Regions from separate parts of the Acidovorax sp. LjRoot66 genome, predicted to be linked through region 1. Evidence: predicted binding sites of a transcription regulator. Region 1 holds the regulator's gene; each other region holds the start of a gene.
What was found. Region 1 encodes sigma-54, which starts transcription at its own class of promoters, with help from an activator protein. Its sites were predicted from a motif close to TGGCANGNAANCTGCTTT; they were not measured.
Positions count from the first base shown of each region.

Region 1 (4,296 bases):
GTGCAAAAGACCCTGAAGCTCGAGAGCCTGCCCGTCAGCGTGGTCCCGGGCAACCCGCTGCCGCCCGCCGCCCCCGGCCAGGCTGCCACTGGCACCCAGACGGCCGCCGCCCAGCCCCGGGGCGAGGTCACGCTCTACATGGCCACCTGGTGCGGCTACTGCAAGGCGGCCAAGGCCTACCTGGGAGGCAAGGGCATCGCGTACCGGGAGTTCGACGTGGACACGCCCACCGGCAAGGCCGCCTTTGCGCAGCTCGGGGCCCGTGGCGTGCCGGTGCTGCTCACCAATGGCCAGCGGGTGGCGGGCTTCAGCACGCAGTCGTATGACGCCGTCTTCACCAGCCGCAAGTAAGCCACCACCTCACTCACTCCGTTCCACCGCTCCATGCTCCGCACTGCCCTCACGCTGCTCACCTTCGCCCTGTGCCTGCCCGTTCTTGCCGAAGAACTGCGCGTTCCGCTGCCCGGGCGCGACGACCTCGTCATCGACCTGCCCGCCCAATGGCGCGCCCAGGTGCGCCGCCCCCATGCCGAGCTACCGCCCTCGGTCGCCATCAGCGGTCCCGATGCCACGGCCCTGCAGATGATCCTCACGCCCATCTGGCCCGCAGGCAGCTCCGCCAAGGCCCCCACGGCCGATGAGCTGCGGGCGCAGGTCCAGTCGGGCGCGACCCAGGCCAAGCCCAGGGCCGTCGAAGCCGAGCTGCCGCTCAAGGACCTGAGCGCCTCGGGCAAGACGGGCTACTACTTTTCGGCCACCGACCGCGCCCCCGAGCCGGGCGGCTACAAGCACCTGACCCAGGGCGTGCTGGGCATGAACGAACTGCGCGTGGCCTTCACCGTGCTGGCCAATGGCCAGTCGCAGGAGCCGACCGCACAGGCGCTGGAGCTGCTGCGCTCGCTGCGGCGCGCACCGGCCTCGAAGTCGCCTTGATGGCGGATGGCCCACCCACCATGCACCCCATGCTCGGCACCATCATGGTCTACGCGCGCGACATGCAGCGCAGCGCTGCGTTCTACGGCACGCATTTCGGCCTGCAGACCACGGGAGAGGTGGTGGAGGGCCTGATCGAACTCAAGGCCCCGGACGGCGGCGCCAGCATCCTCATCCACCAGGCGGCCAAGAGCGTGAAGCTCGGCCAGGCCGGGGTGAAGCTGTGCTTTCATGTGCACGACGTGGAGGCCTTCAAGGCCAATGCGCTGACGCAGGGCCTGGCATTCGGCAGCACGCACCAGGCCAATGGCTATGCGTTTGCCAATGTGAAGGACCCGGACGGCAACGCCGTCAGCATCTCCAGCCGGGCGTTCAGAACAGCGGCCTGATCAGAGCGCCTTGCGCAGGTTGGCTGGCGCGATCCGGAGCGCCTCGCGGTACTTGGCCACGGTGCGGCGCGCGCACTCGATGCCCTGCTCCTTGAGCATCTCGGCGATCTGGCTGTCCGACAGCGGCTTGGCGGGGCTTTCGGCCGCCACGAACTGCTTGATGAGGGCGCGCACGGCCGTGCTCGATGCGTTGCCGCCGGTCTCGGTGCCCAGGCCCGAGCCGAAGAAGTACTTGAGCTCGTAGGTGCCGATGGGCGTGGACATGTACTTGGCCGTGGTCACGCGGCTGATGGTGGACTCGTGCAAACCCAGCTCATCGGCGATGTCGCGCAGCACCAGCGGGCGCATGGCCAGCTCGCCATGGGTGAAGAAGCTCTTTTGCCGCTCGACGATGGCCCGCGAGACGCGCAGGATGGTGTCAAAGCGCTGCTGGATGTTCTTGATGAACCAGCGCGCCTCCTGCAACCGCTGCTGCATGGCCTGGTGGCCCTCGCCGCCCTTGTGGCCGCGCAGGGCACCGGCATAGATGTCGTGCACGCGCAGGCGCGGCATCACGTCGGGGTTCAGGGCCACGATGAAGTTGTGCTGGCCATCTCGGCCATTCGCCCGCCCGGCCTTGCGCACGATGACGTCGGGCACGATGATGTTGCGCTCCACGTCCACGAACTTGCGCCCGGGGCGAGGCTCCAGCCGCGCGATCAGGGCCATGGCGGCGCGCGTGCGCTCCTCGCCATCGCCACACAGCTGCGTGAGGCGGCGGATGTCGCGGCGCGCCAGCATCTCCAGCGGCTGCTGGCACACACGCAACGCGGTCTGCACGGTGTCGGGGTCGATTTCGCTGTCTTCATCGGCGGCCAGCGCGGTAAGCTGCAGCGTGAGGCATTCACCCAGGCCACGTGCACCCACGCCCACAGGCTCCAGGCTCTGCAGCAGGCGCAGGGCGACGGTGAAGCGGTGCACCAGCTCCTCGATCTGCTCCAGGTCGTCGGGGCCGGCCAGGCCCACGGCCAGCTCTTCCAGCGGGTCTTCGAGGTAGCCGTCGTCGTTGAGCGATTCGATCAAAAAGCGCAGGGCGGCCCGGTCCACCTCGGACAGGCGCAGCGACAGGGCCTGGCGGTGTAAAAACGCGGTGAGCGATTCGTGCGTACGCGCCAGTTCGGTGGCATCGGCCTCGTCGCCTTCGGAATCATTGCGGTTGCGGGCCGGCGCATCGCCGCCCCACTCGGCATCGTTGGGGGACACGTCCACGGTGCCATCGCCACTCCAGTCGGGCTCGTCGCCCGCACTGCTGCCCACTTCCGCATCGCCCTGCGGGCTGTCGGCCGAGGTCTCGGTCGACGTGCTGGTGCCCGGGGCGCTGGAATAGACCGCGTCGTCGGAACTGTAATCGTCTGGCTGCACCGGCGCATCGGCCGTTTCCACGCCGAACTCCTCGCGCGGCGCCTCGTCGGCATTGCGTTCGAGAAAGGGGTTTTCGTCGAGCATCTGCTCGACCTCCTGCCCCAGCTCCAGCGTGGACAGCTGCAGCAGCCGGATGGACTGCTGCAATTGCGGCGTGAGCGCCAGGTGCTGCGATACGCGCAGTGACAGGCCGGGCTTCATCGCACAGCCCCCCGGGGCTGCCGCAAAGGCAGGTGCATGGCGAACGGGTGGTCCATCGGTCTGCTACATGCGGAAGTGTTCACCCAGGTACACCCGGCGCACTTCGGCGTTGTCGACGATTTCGGAGGGGGTTCCCTGGGCCAGCACATGGCCATCGCTGATGATGAAGGCGTGGTCGCAGATGCCCAGCGTCTCGCGCACGTTGTGGTCGGTGATGAGCACGCCGATGCCGCGCGCCTTGAGGAAGCCGATGATGCGCTGGATCTCGATCACGGCGATGGGGTCGATGCCGGCAAAGGGCTCGTCCAGCAGGATGAAGCGCGGCTGCGTGGCCAGCGCGCGGGCGATCTCCACGCGGCGGCGCTCGCCGCCGGACAGGGCCAGCGCGGGCGAGGCGCGCAGGTGCTCCACGCGCAGTTCCGTGAGCAGCGCGGTCAGGCGCTCTTCGATGGCCTGGCGCGGCAGCGGCTGGCCGTCCTCGCCGCGCTGCAATTCGAGCACGGCGCGCACGTTCTCCTCGACCGTGAGCTTGCGGAAGATCGAGGCTTCCTGCGGCAGGTAGGACAGCCCCAGGCGCGAACGGCGGTGGATGGGCATGTGGGCCACCGAGTGGCCGTCGATGCGGATGTCGCCGGCATCGCTGCGCACCAGGCCCACGATCATGTAGAACGAGGTGGTCTTGCCCGCGCCGTTGGGGCCGAGCAGCCCGACGACCTCGCCCTTTTGCACGACCAGCGATACGTCCTTGACGACCTTGCGGCTGCCATAGGATTTTTCGAGGTGGTGCACCTCCAGCCGGCTGTCCGCCGGGGAATCGGCGGCGGTACTCACGTGCTGCCCACTCACTTGGCGCCGCCGCTCAGGGTGCTGCTGGGGCGCAAGGGGGTGCCCGATGCCGCTGCGGCAGGGGCGGCCGCGCTGGCGGGTGTTTCCTTGGGCGACAGGATGGCGCGCACGCGGCCACCGGGCGCCGGGGTGTCGCCCGCCGCATTGGTGCTGCCGCGCGGCTTGGCGTCCACGGTGAACACGTCGGTCAGGTTGTTGTAGACGATGACCTGCCCGGTGATCTCGTCGGTCAGCGTGGATTCGCGGTAGCGCCGCAGCTCGGCGCGGGTGATGAACTTCACGTTGTCGGCCCGGCCGTCGTACTCGATGACCTCGCTCTCGCCTTCGATGAACTCGTCGGGCGCGCCCGCCAGCGTGTCGCGCTTCTGGCGAAAGAAGGCGCGCTTGCCCGGCTCGGCCGTGACCACGCCGAACTGGTAGCCGTCCGCGTCCTGGCGCACGTCCAGGCGCGCGCCACGCAGCACGATGGTGCCCTTGGTCATGACCACGCGGCCGGTGAACACGCTGGTCTGCTTGAGCTCATCGT
Region 1 covers NZ_CAXUQU020000001.1:6,808,543-6,812,838, forward strand. Annotated here, with positions in the region: gene ACSQ3Y_RS31915 (glutaredoxin domain-containing protein) at 1-351, shown strand, start outside; gene ACSQ3Y_RS31920 (hypothetical protein) at 385-933, shown strand; gene ACSQ3Y_RS31925 (VOC family protein) at 963-1,322, shown strand; gene ACSQ3Y_RS31930 (RNA polymerase factor sigma-54) at 1,323-2,924, opposite strand; gene lptB (LPS export ABC transporter ATP-binding protein) at 2,988-3,770, opposite strand; gene lptA (lipopolysaccharide transport periplasmic protein LptA) at 3,767-4,296, opposite strand, start outside.

Region 2 (4,296 bases), 2.7 Mb from region 1:
AAGAAAAAATCACATCCCCTGTCCGCCTACCGGCCAATGATGTGGCGCTCAATACCATCTTAGCGGACACATCGCCAAAACCCTTGTAGGACTTGGACGCAATGGCTTACGACTGGCATGGAGTTGACACGCATCACAGCGCTGCCACGTGCGCGCCGATGGCCAGTGAACTGGTCAACCCCGGCGACTCGATGCCGAACAGGTTCACCAGGCCCGGCACGCCATGCACTGCCGGCCCCTGGATCACGAAGTCGGCCGCAGGCTCGCCCGGGGCACTGATCTTGGGGCGCATGCCGGCATAGGCTGGAACCAACGCGCCGTCCTTGAGGCCAGGCCAATACCTGCGCACCTCGGCGTAGAAGGCATCGCCCCGGGCAGGGTCCACCTGCAGGTCGGCCGGGTCGTCCACCCACTGCACGTCGGGGCCGAAACGGGCCTGCCCGCCCATGTCGAGCGTCAGGTGCACGCCCAGGCCGGCGGCCTCGGGCGCGGGGTAGATGAGGCGGCTGAAGGGCGCCCGCCCGGCCAGGGTGAAATAGCTGCCCTTGGCGTAGTGCGGCGTGGGCACATGGCGGGCGTCCAGGCCCTCTAAGCGCCGCGCCAGGCCGGGTGCGGCGAGGCCCGCCGCATTGACCACCGTACGTGCCAGCAATTCGGTGCCGTCGGCGGCCTGCAGGTGGATGCCTTGGGCCGTGCAGCGGGCATGGGCCAGCGGCGAGTTGAGCGCCACCAGGCCGCCCGCATGCTCCAGGTCGCCCTGCAGGGCCAGCATCAGCGCATGGCTGTCGACGATGCCCGTGCTGGGTGAGTGCAGCGCCGCCACGCACTGCAGCGCGGGCTCCAGCGCTTGCGCGGCCTCGGCATCGAGCCATTGCAGGTCAGTGACGCCGTTGGCACGGGCGCGCACTTCGATGCCCTGCAGCGCAGGGATCTGTTCTGGGGACGTGGCCACGATCAGCTTGCCGCAGCGCCGGTGCGGCACGCCGCGCTCAGCACAGTAGGCGTACAGCAGATCGCGCCCCTGCACGCACAGCCGGGCCTTGAGCGAGCCCGTAGCGTAGCGTGGATGACCTCGCTGTTGCGCGAGCCAGGGCCCTGGCCACCGCCAGGCCCACCACGCCGGCACCCACCACCACGCAGTCGACGGTATCGCTCATCGCGCCGCTGCGTGATCGAAGCCGTCGAGCACGTTCACGGCGTTGTTGCCCAGTTCCGCCGCCGCGTACCCCCCTTCCAGCACGAACACCGTGGGCAGCCCCAGGGCCGCCAGGCGCTCGCCCAGGCGCGTGAAGTCCGAGGTCTTGAGCGCGAACTTGGAGATCGGGTCGTCCTCGAAGGCATCGAGCCCGAGCGAGACCACCAGCGTGTCCGCCCGGTACTGCGCGATGCGCACGCAGGCCTGCTCCAGCGCGGCAAACCATTCATCAGCCGTGGTGCCTGCGGGCAGCGGCAGGTTGAGGTTGAAACCTGCGCCCTCGCCGTCGCCGGTTTCGTCGGCATGGCCCAGGTAGAACGGGTACTCGGTCAGCGGGTCACCATGCATGCTGATGAACAGCACGTCGGCACGGTCGTAGAAGATGCTCTGCGTGCCGTTGCCGTGGTGGTAGTCCACGTCCAGCAGGGCCACACGCTGGCTGCCCTGGTTGCGCAGCCACTGGGCCGCCACGGCGGCGTTGTTGAGGAAGCAGTAGCCGCCCATGAAGTCGGGCCCCGCATGGTGGCCCGGCGGGCGGGTACAGCAGAACGCGGCCCGCGCGCCCTGGGCCACGCGGGCCGCTGCGCTGGCAGCGGCGTCGGCCCCGGCCTTGGCGGCCTCCCAGGTCCCCTCGGCCATGGGCGTGCCGTTGTCCATGGAGTACAGGCCCAGTTTGGCCACGAAGTTGTCCGGCTCCACGTCGCTGCGCAGGCTGCGCACCGGCCACACCGAAGGGAAGGGCTGGACCGAGGCGTTGGCCGCATCCAGCGCCAGCCACTGCGACCATGCGTTCTGCAAGAAAGCCAGGTAGCGCGGCGCATGGACCTGGGCCAGCACCGGCGTGCTGTCCACGTCGGGCACCAGCAGGCCATGGCCGCGCTCCAGCAGGGCGTCCTCCACATATTGGGCACGGACCGGCTTCTCGAAGCACGGCACGCGCTCGCCACGGTAGAACTCATGGACCGGCGCATGCCGGTAGTGCAAGGGGTTGTGGAAGGAAATCATGCGGGCACAGACAGGAAATGATTTTGCCCGCGTCCGTCGATGCATCCCACGGAGGCCGGCAGGGCTCACCACTTTAGCGCGTCCCACACCGCTCGAAACGCTGCCCATGCACCAGACCGCAGCAAAAGCGGGCGCCCGTCAGCGCCGGCAGCCGGCCGCATGTGCCGCGCCTCACGCGCCGGCACCAGGCCTGGTCCGGGCGCAAAAGCCACGGGCTTCCCTTTGAGCGCTAGGCGGTTCTTGCCGGACTTCCCCCCTTGCGGCACATGGACCTGACCGATCCGCTGCGGACCCGGCCGCCCTGGCACAGCGCTTGCATCTCTTCTTGTATCCAAGATTGAATTCTTCAAAATGGTGCAAGCAACTAACTCCCTGGTGGCCGAATTTCCTCCTGTGCCTGACGGTTCACCGCCCCTCCCGCTGGCTGAGCAGGCCTGGCTGGTGCGCTGCGAGCCCGCCGTCGCCGGCAGGCCTGGCGGCCCGCTCAGCGGCCTGCGCTTTGCGGTCAAGGACAACATCGACGTGGCGGGCTACCCCACGTCCGCCGCCTGCCCTGCCTTTGCCTACATGGCCACAGCCCATGCGGCGGTGGTGCAGCGCCTGCTCGACGCCGGCGCAACGCTGGTGGGCAAGACGAACCTGGACCAGTTCGCCTGCGGGCTCAACGGCACGCGCTCGCCGCACGGCGCGGTGCCCAATGCGCTGGACCCGGCCTACGTGTCGGGTGGCTCCAGTTCAGGCTCGGCCTACGTGGTGGCCACCGGGCAGGTGGACTTCGCGCTGGGCACCGACACGGCCGGTTCGGGCCGGGTACCGGCCGGGCTGAACAATATCGTGGGCATCAAGCCGACCAAGGGTCTGGTCAGCGCCCGCGGCGTGGTTCCGGCCGCGCAGAGCGCCGACTGTGTCTCCATCTTCGCGCGCACGGTGGACGTGGCGGCCCGGGTGCTGCAGGTCGCACAGGGCTATGACGCGCAAGACCCCTATGGGCGGCAGCTCACCCTGGCCACCAAGCCATTGCCCGCCAGCTTCCGCTTCGGCGTGCCCGATGTGCTCGAGTTCTTTGGCGATGCAGCGGCCGAGGCGGCATTCGCCGAGGCCGTGGCCCGCCTCAAGGCCCTGGGCGGCACGCCGGTGCCCATCCCCTACGCGCCGCTGGCCCAGGCCGCAGCCCTGCTTTATGAAAGCGCGCTGGTCGCCGAACGCTATGCCGCCGTGCGCAGTTTCTTCGACCAGCACGAGAACGAGGTGGTGGAGCCGGTGCGCAGCATCCTGGCCAGCGGGCGCCGCTACAGCGCGGCCGACCTGTGCGATGCACAGACCCGGCTGCGCGCCCTGGGCCAGCAGGTGGCACCGATGTGGCAGGGCCCCGAGGCCATCGACCTGCTGCTGGTGCCCACGGCCCCCACCCACTACACCATTGCCGCCATGCAGGCCGACCCGGTGGTGCTCAACCGCAACCTGGGCGCCTACACCAACTTCGTCAACCTGCTGGACTATGCCGCCATCTCGGTGCCCAGCAGCCTGCGCGCCGATGGCCTGCCCTTCGGCATCACCCTCATCGGCCCCTGCGGCAGCGACTGGCAACTGGCCGAGCTGGGCCAGCGCTACCACCACGCCACCGGCCTGCCCCAGGCCGCCGGCAGCACGCCCTTGCCCGCGCCCCAACCCATCGCCGGGCTGCAGGCACCCGCCACAGTACGGGTCGCCGTGGTCGGTGCCCACCTGAGCGGCATGCCACTCAACGGTCAGCTCACCGAACGCGGCGCCACGCTGGAGCTGGCGACCGAAACGGCCGCCGACTACCAGCTCTACGCCCTGCCCGGCACCGTGCCGCCCAAGCCCGGCCTGCTGCGCGTGGCGCCGGGCCAGGGCAAGCGCATCGCGGTCGAGGTGTGGCGCATGCCCGCCGCGCACTACGGCAGCTTCGTCGCGCTGATCCCGCAGCCGCTGGGCATAGGCACGCTCACACTGGCCGACTCCAGCAGCGTGCAGGGCTTCATCTGCGAGCCGCTGGCGCTGGCCGGTGCGCGCGACATCAGCAGCTTCGGCGGCTGGCGGGCGTACATCACGTCGCTCAAGGCCGGCAACTGACG
Region 2 covers NZ_CAXUQU020000001.1:4,152,043-4,156,338, forward strand. Annotated here, with positions in the region: partial or broken gene ACSQ3Y_RS19450 (NAD(P)/FAD-dependent oxidoreductase) at 134-1,157, opposite strand; gene ACSQ3Y_RS19455 (histone deacetylase family protein) at 1,154-2,200, opposite strand; gene atzF (allophanate hydrolase) at 2,552-4,294, shown strand.
Region 2: a site for sigma-54 is predicted at 2,503-2,520, ahead of atzF (allophanate hydrolase). Genes of this name have one in related genera too.

Region 3 (4,296 bases), 4.6 Mb from region 1:
CACGAACTCGTTCCAGCACGAGGCGAACACGCTGGCCGCCACGGGCTTGCAGATATCGCAGCCCATGCCCTTGCCGTGCTTTGCCATCAGGTCCTCAAAGTTCTTGATGTTGCCCACGCGCACCAGGTGGTAGATCTCCTGGCGCGAGTACGCGAAGTGCTCGCAGATGTGGTTGTTCACGGCCATGCCGCGGCGCGCCATCTCGGCCTTCATGACCTGGGTGACCAGGGGCACGCAGCCGCCGCAGGTGGCGCCGGCCTTGGTGCAGGCCTTCATCTCGGCGATGGTGCAGGCGCCATTGCCCACGGCTTCGCAGATGCCGCCCTTGGTGACGTTGTTGCACGAGCAGATCTGCGCCGTGTCGGGCAGCGCGTCCACGCCCAGGCCGGGCTTGGCCTTGCCGTCGCTGGACGGGAAGATCAGGAACTCGGGGTCCTCCGGCAGCGCGATGCCGTTCAGGGCCATCTGCAGCAGCGTGCCGTACTCGGTGGCGTCGCCGATCAGCACGGCGCCCAGCAACTGCTTGCCGTCTTCGCTGATGACGATCTTCTTGTAGATCTGGCGGCGCTCGTCCACGTACTGGCAGGTGCGGCTGTGCGGCGTTTTCGCATGCGCGTCGCCGATGCTGGCCACGTCCACGCCCATGAGCTTGAGCTTGGTGCTCATGTCCGCGCCGACGAAGGCGGCGTCGGCATCGCCGGCGATGTGGCGGGCGGCCACACGCGCCATGTCGTAGCCGGGCGCCACCAGGCCGAAGGTCTGCTCGTTCCACGACGCGCATTCGCCGATGGCATACACGTCGTGGTCGCTGGTACGGCAGGCGCTGTCGATGGCCACGCCGCCGCGCGGGCCCACGGCCAGCAGGGACTGGCGCGCCAGGTCATCACGCGGGCGGATACCGGCGGAGAAGACGATCATGTCGGTCTCCAGCCAGGTGCCGTCGGCAAACACCATGCGGTGGCGCGCACGGGCGCCATCGGTGATCTCCTGGGTGTTGCGGCCGGTGTGTACCTGCACGCCCAGTTCCTCGATCTTGGCGCGCAGCACACGGCCACCGCCTTCGTCCACCTGCACGGCCATGAGCCGCGGGGCGAACTCGACCACGTGGGTTTCAAGACCCATGTCGCTCAAGGCCTTGGCGCATTCCAGGCCCAGCAAGCCACCGCCCACGACCACGCCGGTCTTCGACTTGGCGCCCGAGGCCTGCATGGCCTCCAAGTCTTCGATGGTGCGGTAGACGAAGCAGTGCTCGCGGTCGCGCCCCGGCACCTGGGGCACGAAGGGGTTGGAGCCGGTGGCCAGCACCAGCTTGTCGTAGGGCAGCACCTCGCCATCGGCCGTGGTCACGGTGCGGGTGCGGCGATCCACCGCTGCGGCGCGCGCGGCCAGGCGCAGCGTGAAACCGGTGCGCTCGAAGAAACCGGGCTCGACCAGGGAGAGCTCATCGGCCGAGGTGCCGCTGAAGAAGGCCGACAGATGCACGCGGTCGTAGGCGGGGCGCGGCTCCTCGCACAGCACGGTGACTTCGGCACCGGTGATGCCGGTTTCGGCCAGGCTTTCGAGGAACTTGTGGCCGACCATGCCGTGGCCAATGAGTACGATTTTCATGCTTGCTCATCCTGCAAGGACCCGGGGAACCAGTTCGAGGGGTGCAGGATGTGCCATGCCTTGCGGCACAACGCACCCTCCGCGGAACCACGGGCGTGGGTTGGAACTACCAAGCAGCCGGCTACGAAAGCCGCAGCTCGCTCGGGTGTTCCGCCATCATTAGCGGAGGGGTTGTTATCAGTGCGCGGGCAGCTTTACCGGCGGACAGCTCAGTTCAGCAATAAGCGTGCCGACTCTTTTTGCGGGTGCAACCCTGCGGCAGCGCTGGCGCGGCGCCGCCGGGTGCCTCGCTGCGGTGCAGCATGTCACCAACTTGGGGCGCAAATGGAGCGACTACCCGCCCTGCCCCGGTGCCACGGCACCGGGGAGGCACATCACTCGTGGCGCAGGGCGTCTATGGGGTCCATGCGCGCAGCACGTCGTGCGGGGAAGTAGCCAAACACCACGCCGATGCCGGCCGAGAACACGAAGGACAGCAGGTTTACGCCCGGGTTGAACAGGTAGGGCACGCCCATCAGCACCGACAACCCCAGCGAGGCCGCCGTGGCCAGCACGATGCCGATGAGCCCGCCCAGCGCCGCCAGCACCACGGCCTCGATCAGAAACTGCAGCAGCACCTCGCGCTCGAGCGCGCCGATGGCCAGGCGCAGCCCGATCTCGCGGGTGCGCTCGGTCACGCTGACCAGCATGATGTTCATGATGCCGATGCCGCCCACCAGCAGGCTCACGGCCGCCACCGCGCCGAGCAGCGTGGTCATGACCTTGGTGGTGCCCGAGAGTGCCTCGCCGAGCTGCTTGGTATCGAGCACGTTGAAGTTGTCCTCGTCGGTGTCGGAGAGCTTGCGCAGCTCGCGCAGCAGCTGGGTCAGGCTGGCCTTCACGCGCTCGGGTTCGCTGCCGTCCTTCATCGACACCAAGAGGGTGTTCACGCGGGTGTTGCCCGTCACACGGCGCTGCAGGGTGCGCAGTGGCACCAGCACGGTGTCGTCCTGGTCGTTGCCGAAGGCGCCCTGCCCCTTGGAGGCCAGCACGCCCACCACCTCGCACGAGAAGGCCTTCACGCGCAGCTGCTCGCCCACGGCGTCGCGCGTGCCGTAGAGCTCGCGTCGCACGGTCTCGCCGATCACGCAGACCGCAGCCCCGGCGCGCAGCTCATCGTCGGTGAATTCGCGGCCGATGCGCAGCGTCCAGTTGCCCGTCTGCAGCCAGGCATTGGTGCTGCCGATGATGCTGGTGGACCAGTTGCGCCCGCCCGCCACCACGGTGGCGGACGCACGCGACTCGGGCGCCACGGCCAGGATGCCGCCGATCTGCTGCGCAATGGCATCGGCATCGGTGTCCTTGAAAGCCGCCCCGCCCACGCCGCCGCCCGGCCCCATGCGCTGGCCGGGGCGCACCTGCAGCAGGTTGGTGCCCAGGCCCGAAATCTGGTTCTGGATGGACACCGTGGCGCCGTTGCCCAGCGTGACCATGGTGATCACCGCGCTCACGCCGATCACGATGCCCAGGATGGTCAGGAACGAGCGCATGAGGTTGCGCCGGATGGAGCGCAGCGCCAGAAGAATGGTGCTCAGAAACATCAGCGCACCTCCACCAGCGGCTGCGCCACGCCGGGCTCGGCGGCCTCCCCCTGCCCGGCCTGCTCACGCAGCAGGCCGCGCGGGTGCGGGTTGGGGACATCACTGTCCACCACGCCATCGACGAAGCGCACGATGCGCCGCGCATATTCGGCCATGTCGCCCTCGTGCGTGACCATGAGCACGGTGATTCCCAGGTCCACGTTCAGGCGCCACAGCAGCTCCATGATCTCGTGGCTGCGCTGGGTATCGAGGTTGCCGGTGGGCTCATCGGCCAGCAACACGGCCGGTTCGGTGACGATGGCGCGCGCAATCGCCACGCGCTGCTGCTGTCCGCCCGACAGCTCGGCCGGCGTGTGGTGCTCCCAGCCCTTGAGGCCCACGGCCGCCAGCGCCTTGGCCGCTGCCACATGGCGCGCCGCCGCAGGCTCGCCGCGGTACAGCAGGGGCAGCTCCACGTTCTCCTGCGCCGAAGTGCGCGCCAGCAGGTTGAAGCCCTGAAAGACGAAGCCGAAGAAGCGCCGGCGCAGGCGCGCGCGCTCGTCGCGCTGCAGCGCCTCCACATGCACGCCCTTGAACAGGTAGTCGCCCGTGGTGGGCCGGTCCAGGCACCCGAGGGTGTTCATGGCCGTGGACTTGCCCGAACCGCTCGGCCCCATGATGGCCACGAAGTCGCCCTGGGCGATGTCCAGGTCCACGCCCTTGAGCGCCTGGAAGGCGAGCGCGCCTTCGCCGTACACCTTGGTCACCGAGCGCAGTCGGATCAGCGGCACGCCGCTATCGTGCAGCGCGCCGGTCATCGCGCGGCCCCGTTGCTGCGCTGGTCGGTGATCACCGCCATGCCGGCGGCGATGCCCTCGCCCGTCACCTCGGTCATGCGGCCGTCGCTGATGCCCACGCGCACCTTCAAGGCCTGCGGCGTGCCGTCCTTGAGCACCCAGACCTGCTTCATCTTCGACGCGGCGTCCTCACCCGGCGCACCGCCGGCGCCAGGGCGGCGCCCGCCCTGGCCACCCGCACCACCCGGACGGGGCATGCGCGGCATGAGCTGTCCCATGATGCCCCCACCTTGCTGCGCCGCCGGGGGTTTGCCACCGGCAGCGCCCGGCGC
Region 3 covers NZ_CAXUQU020000001.1:2,169,076-2,173,371, reverse strand. Annotated here, with positions in the region: gene nirB (nitrite reductase large subunit NirB) at 1-1,608, opposite strand, end outside; gene ACSQ3Y_RS10040 (ABC transporter permease) at 1,983-3,188, opposite strand; gene ACSQ3Y_RS10035 (ABC transporter ATP-binding protein) at 3,188-3,985, opposite strand; gene ACSQ3Y_RS10030 (efflux RND transporter periplasmic adaptor subunit) at 3,982-4,296, opposite strand, start outside.
Region 3: a site for sigma-54 is predicted at 1,823-1,840, ahead of nirB (nitrite reductase large subunit NirB). Genes of this name have one in related genera too.

Region 4 (4,296 bases), 1.2 Mb from region 1:
CGTTAGCGGCCGCACCAACTTGGTCAAGCAGGAAATGGAAACAGGCGCCACAGGCATTGCGGGCGGCGGGGTGAATGCAGACCAGCGCTTTTGGAAAATGAGCGACAACGCCGTCAATTACGACAAGACCAAAGGCACCGTGAACCAAGGCTGGTACTTCGACTTCCAAGTCAGCAGTGAACGTGTGCTCAAGCCAATGAGCTTCTTTGACGGCAGCAACAACCTCATGGTGTGGTCCGTCACACCCGCCTACGGAGGCAACGCCACCGGCGCGGAATCCTGTGAGCCAGCCGGTACTGCCGAGAAAGCCTACCTGACCTTGCTCAACATCATGGATGGAAAGCGGCCTAGCGTGCAGGTGATGGATACCAATGGGGATGGCATCTACAATAAGGCAAGCGACGGGCTCACATCGAGAATGACCATTGACCCGGGTGCGTCCAGCGCTACCACTGGGAAAAAGACCATTTCGATCAAGGGCGCGGGGAACAACAAGAACAAGGAACTGGCCCGGATGCCCGAACAGCCCATGCGACCTAGCTGGCGCCAACTGCAATAATTGAATGCAATACCAAGGAGGGCTGCCGTCTATGCGTCACCAAAACAACAAGGGCTTCACGCTGATTGAGCTCATGATCGTTGTAGCAGTCGTTGGTATCCTGACCGCGATCGCGATACCCAGCTACAGTGAGTACATTCGGCGTGGGCATCGCGCCGATGCGCGAGCTGGTTTGCTCCAGGCTGCACAGTGGCTAGAACGTGCTTCTACAGCGACGGGGGTTTATCCGACGACCATCCCGGCGAGCATGACATGGGCTGCTGATCCATCCAAGCGCTACGATATCTCCATCGGGGGCCCCGCTACCGCGTCCAACTACACCCTGACGGCAACTCGCAGAGCGGGATCGTCACAGGCCACAGACAAGTGCGGAAACCTGACACTCAACCAGGCAGGCGTAAAAGGCATGGCGACGGGAACCTTCACCCCGACAACCCTCACCCCGGCCGACTGCTGGAACAAGTGACCCCGCCACCATCTAACGAGCGCCGCATGCGCTAGCATGCACGCCACCATGGCGACCTCTTCGGAACATCAGCACACCACCCAAGCGCTTGAGTTAGCCACTCAGGCGCTTTGTCTTTCCAACCCCAACCCCCGCGTGGGCTGTGTGATCACGTCCCCCGACGGCCAGGTCCTCGGCCAGGGCTTCACCCAACTGGCCGGCGGCCCGCATGCCGAGGTCATGGCGCTGCGCGACGCGGCCGCCCGGGGCAATGAGGTGCGCGGAGCGATTGCCTACGTCACGCTCGAGCCCTGCTCGCACCAGGGCCGCACGGGGCCCTGCTGCGACGCCCTGATCGGTGCCGGCGTCGGCAAGGTGGTGGCCTCCCTGGCCGACCCCAACCCGCTGGTCTCGGGCCAGGGCTTCGCGCGCCTGCGCACTGCCGGGGTGGATGTCGTCGTGGGCCCTGGGGCCAAGGAGTCGCGCGAACTCAACATCGGCTTTTTCAGCCGCATGCTGCGCGGTACGCCCTGGGTCCGCATCAAGACGGCAGCCTCCCTGGATGGCACCACCGCGCTGGCCAACGGGCAGAGCCAGTGGATCACCTCGCCCGCAGCCCGCGCCGATGGCCATGCCTGGCGTTCCCGCGCCTGCGCCGTGCTCACCGGCATAGGCACGGTGCTCGATGACGACCCGCGCCTGGACGTGCGCGAGGTCGCCACGCCGCGCCAGCCGCACCTGGTGATCGTGGACAGCCAGTTGCAAACCCCGCTGGAGGCCCGCCTTTTCTCCGTGCCGGGCCGCACCTGCCTCATTTACACCGCAAGCGACGATGCCGCGAAAAAAGCGGCCCTGGAGGGCCGAGGGGCCACGGTGATCCACCTGCCCAACCCACAGGGCAAGGTGGACCTGCGCGCCATGCTCAAGGACCTGGGCCAACGCAGCGTTAACGAACTGCATGTGGAGGCGGGCCACAAGCTCAATGGGTCCTTTCTGCGTGAAGGGCTGGTGGATGAAATGCTGCTCTATCTGGCCCCCCGGCTGCTTGGACCGGGCCTGGGTATGGCCCAGACCACGCCCTTGCACACCCTGGCGGATGGCACCGCGCTCGAATACGTTTCGGTGGAGCGTATCGGGCCCGATCTGCGAATCGTGGCACGGGTACAGGGGCGCGATAGCTTCTGAGCAGCCGAACCCATCGGCCCATACCCGGCCCTGCGCACCAAAACAGCCCAGCACCACCCCGGTGACGCACGCCACATGCTGGCGCATTTTTTGCTTATTTTTGGTGCATTCATTGCATCCTGCAGTGAAACGCACCAAAACAGATCAAACAAACGCGTGGAGATGGTATGGAAGCACTCAAACAGGGCACGGACGCCTTGTTCATTCTGCTCGGGGCAATCATGGTGCTGGCCATGCATGCCGGGTTCGCCTTTCTGGAGCTGGGCACGGTCCGCAAGAAGAACCAGGTGAATGCCCTGGTCAAGATCCTGGTGGACTTCTCCGTGTCCACCGTGGTGTACTTTGTGGTGGGCTACAGCGTGGCCTACGGCACGCATTTCTTCGTGGGGGCAGACACCCTGGTCCAGCAAAGCGGCTATTCGCTGGTCAAGTTCTTCTTTCTGCTCACCTTCGCAGCGGCCATTCCGGCCATTGTGTCGGGCGGTATTGCCGAACGCGCCAAGTTCTGGCCGCAGCTCATGGCCACGGCCATCATCGTCGGCTTCGTCTACCCCTTCTTCGAGGGCATCGCGTGGAACCAGCACTTCGGCGTGCAGGCCTGGATCAAGTCGTTGACCGGCGAAGAGTTCCATGACTTCGCGGGCTCGGTCGTGGTCCACGCCGTGGGCGGCTGGATCGCCCTGCCCGCCGTGGTGCTGCTCGGCTCGCGCGCCAACCGCTACCGCAAGGATGGCGCCATCTCGGCCCACCCGCCATCAAACATCCCCTTCCTGGCCCTCGGGGCCTGGATCCTGGTGGTCGGCTGGTTCGGCTTCAACGTGATGAGCGCGCAGACCGTGGACAAGCTCTCGGGCCTGGTGGCGGTCAACTCGCTGATGGCCATGGTGGGCGGCACGCTGGCCGCCCTAGTGCTGGGCAAGAACGACCCGGGCTTCGTGCACAACGGCCCTCTGGCCGGCCTGGTGGCGGTGTGCGCGGGCTCCGACTTGATGCACCCGCTGGGCGCGCTGGTCACAGGCGCCATTGCCGGCACCATCTTTGTGCTGCTGTTCACGCTGACGCAGAACAAATGGAAGATCGACGACGTGCTCGGCGTCTGGCCCCTGCATGGGCTGTGCGGCACCTGGGGCGGCCTGGCGGCGGGCATCTTCGGCAGCAAGGCCCTGGGCGGCCTCGGCGGGGTGGCCTTCAGCGCGCAGCTGATCGGCACCACCCTGGGCGTGGTCTGGGCGGTCCTGGGCGGGTTGGTGGTCTACGGCGCCCTCAAGGCCACCGTGGGCCTTCGGCTGTCGCAGGAAGAGGAATTCGACGGCGCCGACCTCTCCATCCACAAGATCAGCGCCACGCCGGACCGCGAAGTGAGCTGGTAAGCAGCGACCGGGCGGCGGCACCGTTCACACAGCGTTACGTTTCGGCGCACCGTCCGACAGCGGCGACTGGGGCGGCGGGATATACCTTCTGTAGTATCCAGAAAGTCCCCTCCAATGCCAGCCCCCATCGCTCTCAAAGACCTTGCCACCACCGCCCGCTATGGCTGGATGGGGCTGGTCGCCACACTCGCGGTGGCCGTGATCACCGGTTGCGCTGGGTTGCCCCAGGACGTGGATCGCCCCGAATCCACCGCCCTCGCCTCCCCTGCCGGCACGCCGCTGGGGCAATTGGTGGAGGCCAACCGCCAGGCGGCGGCAGGTCGTTCCCCTTCGGGCTTTCTGCTGCTGGGCGGGCCCCAGGCGGCCTACAGCAGCCGCCTGGCACTGGTGGAAGCGGCAAAGAAGACACTGGACCTGCAGTACTACGCCATCCACGCCGATGCCAGCACCGAGCGCCTGCTCAAGGGCGTGGTGTCGGCCGCCCAACGCGGGGTCAGGGTCAGGGTGCTGCTCGATGACTTTCACAGCGCCGGGCGCGATGCGCAGGTCATGCGCCTGGCCTTCGTGCCCAACATCGAGATGCGCATGTTCAACCCGCTCACCGGCGCGCGCGGCTCCTCGCTGGGGCGCATGTTCAGCGCCGTGGCCGACTTTTCGCGCGCGCAGCAGCGCATGCACAACAAGCTCTTCATCGCCGACAACGCCATGGGCGTCACCGGCGGGCGCAACCTGGGCGA
Region 4 covers NZ_CAXUQU020000001.1:5,598,253-5,602,548, forward strand. Annotated here, with positions in the region: gene ACSQ3Y_RS26250 (pilus assembly protein) at 1-559, shown strand, start outside; gene ACSQ3Y_RS26255 (type IV pilin protein) at 591-1,025, shown strand; gene ribD (bifunctional diaminohydroxyphosphoribosylaminopyrimidine deaminase/5-amino-6-(5-phosphoribosylamino)uracil reductase RibD) at 1,062-2,189, shown strand; gene ACSQ3Y_RS26265 (ammonium transporter) at 2,357-3,559, shown strand; gene ACSQ3Y_RS26270 (phospholipase D family protein) at 3,674-4,296, shown strand, end outside.
Region 4: a site for sigma-54 is predicted at 2,269-2,286, ahead of ACSQ3Y_RS26265 (ammonium transporter). Genes of this name have one in related genera too.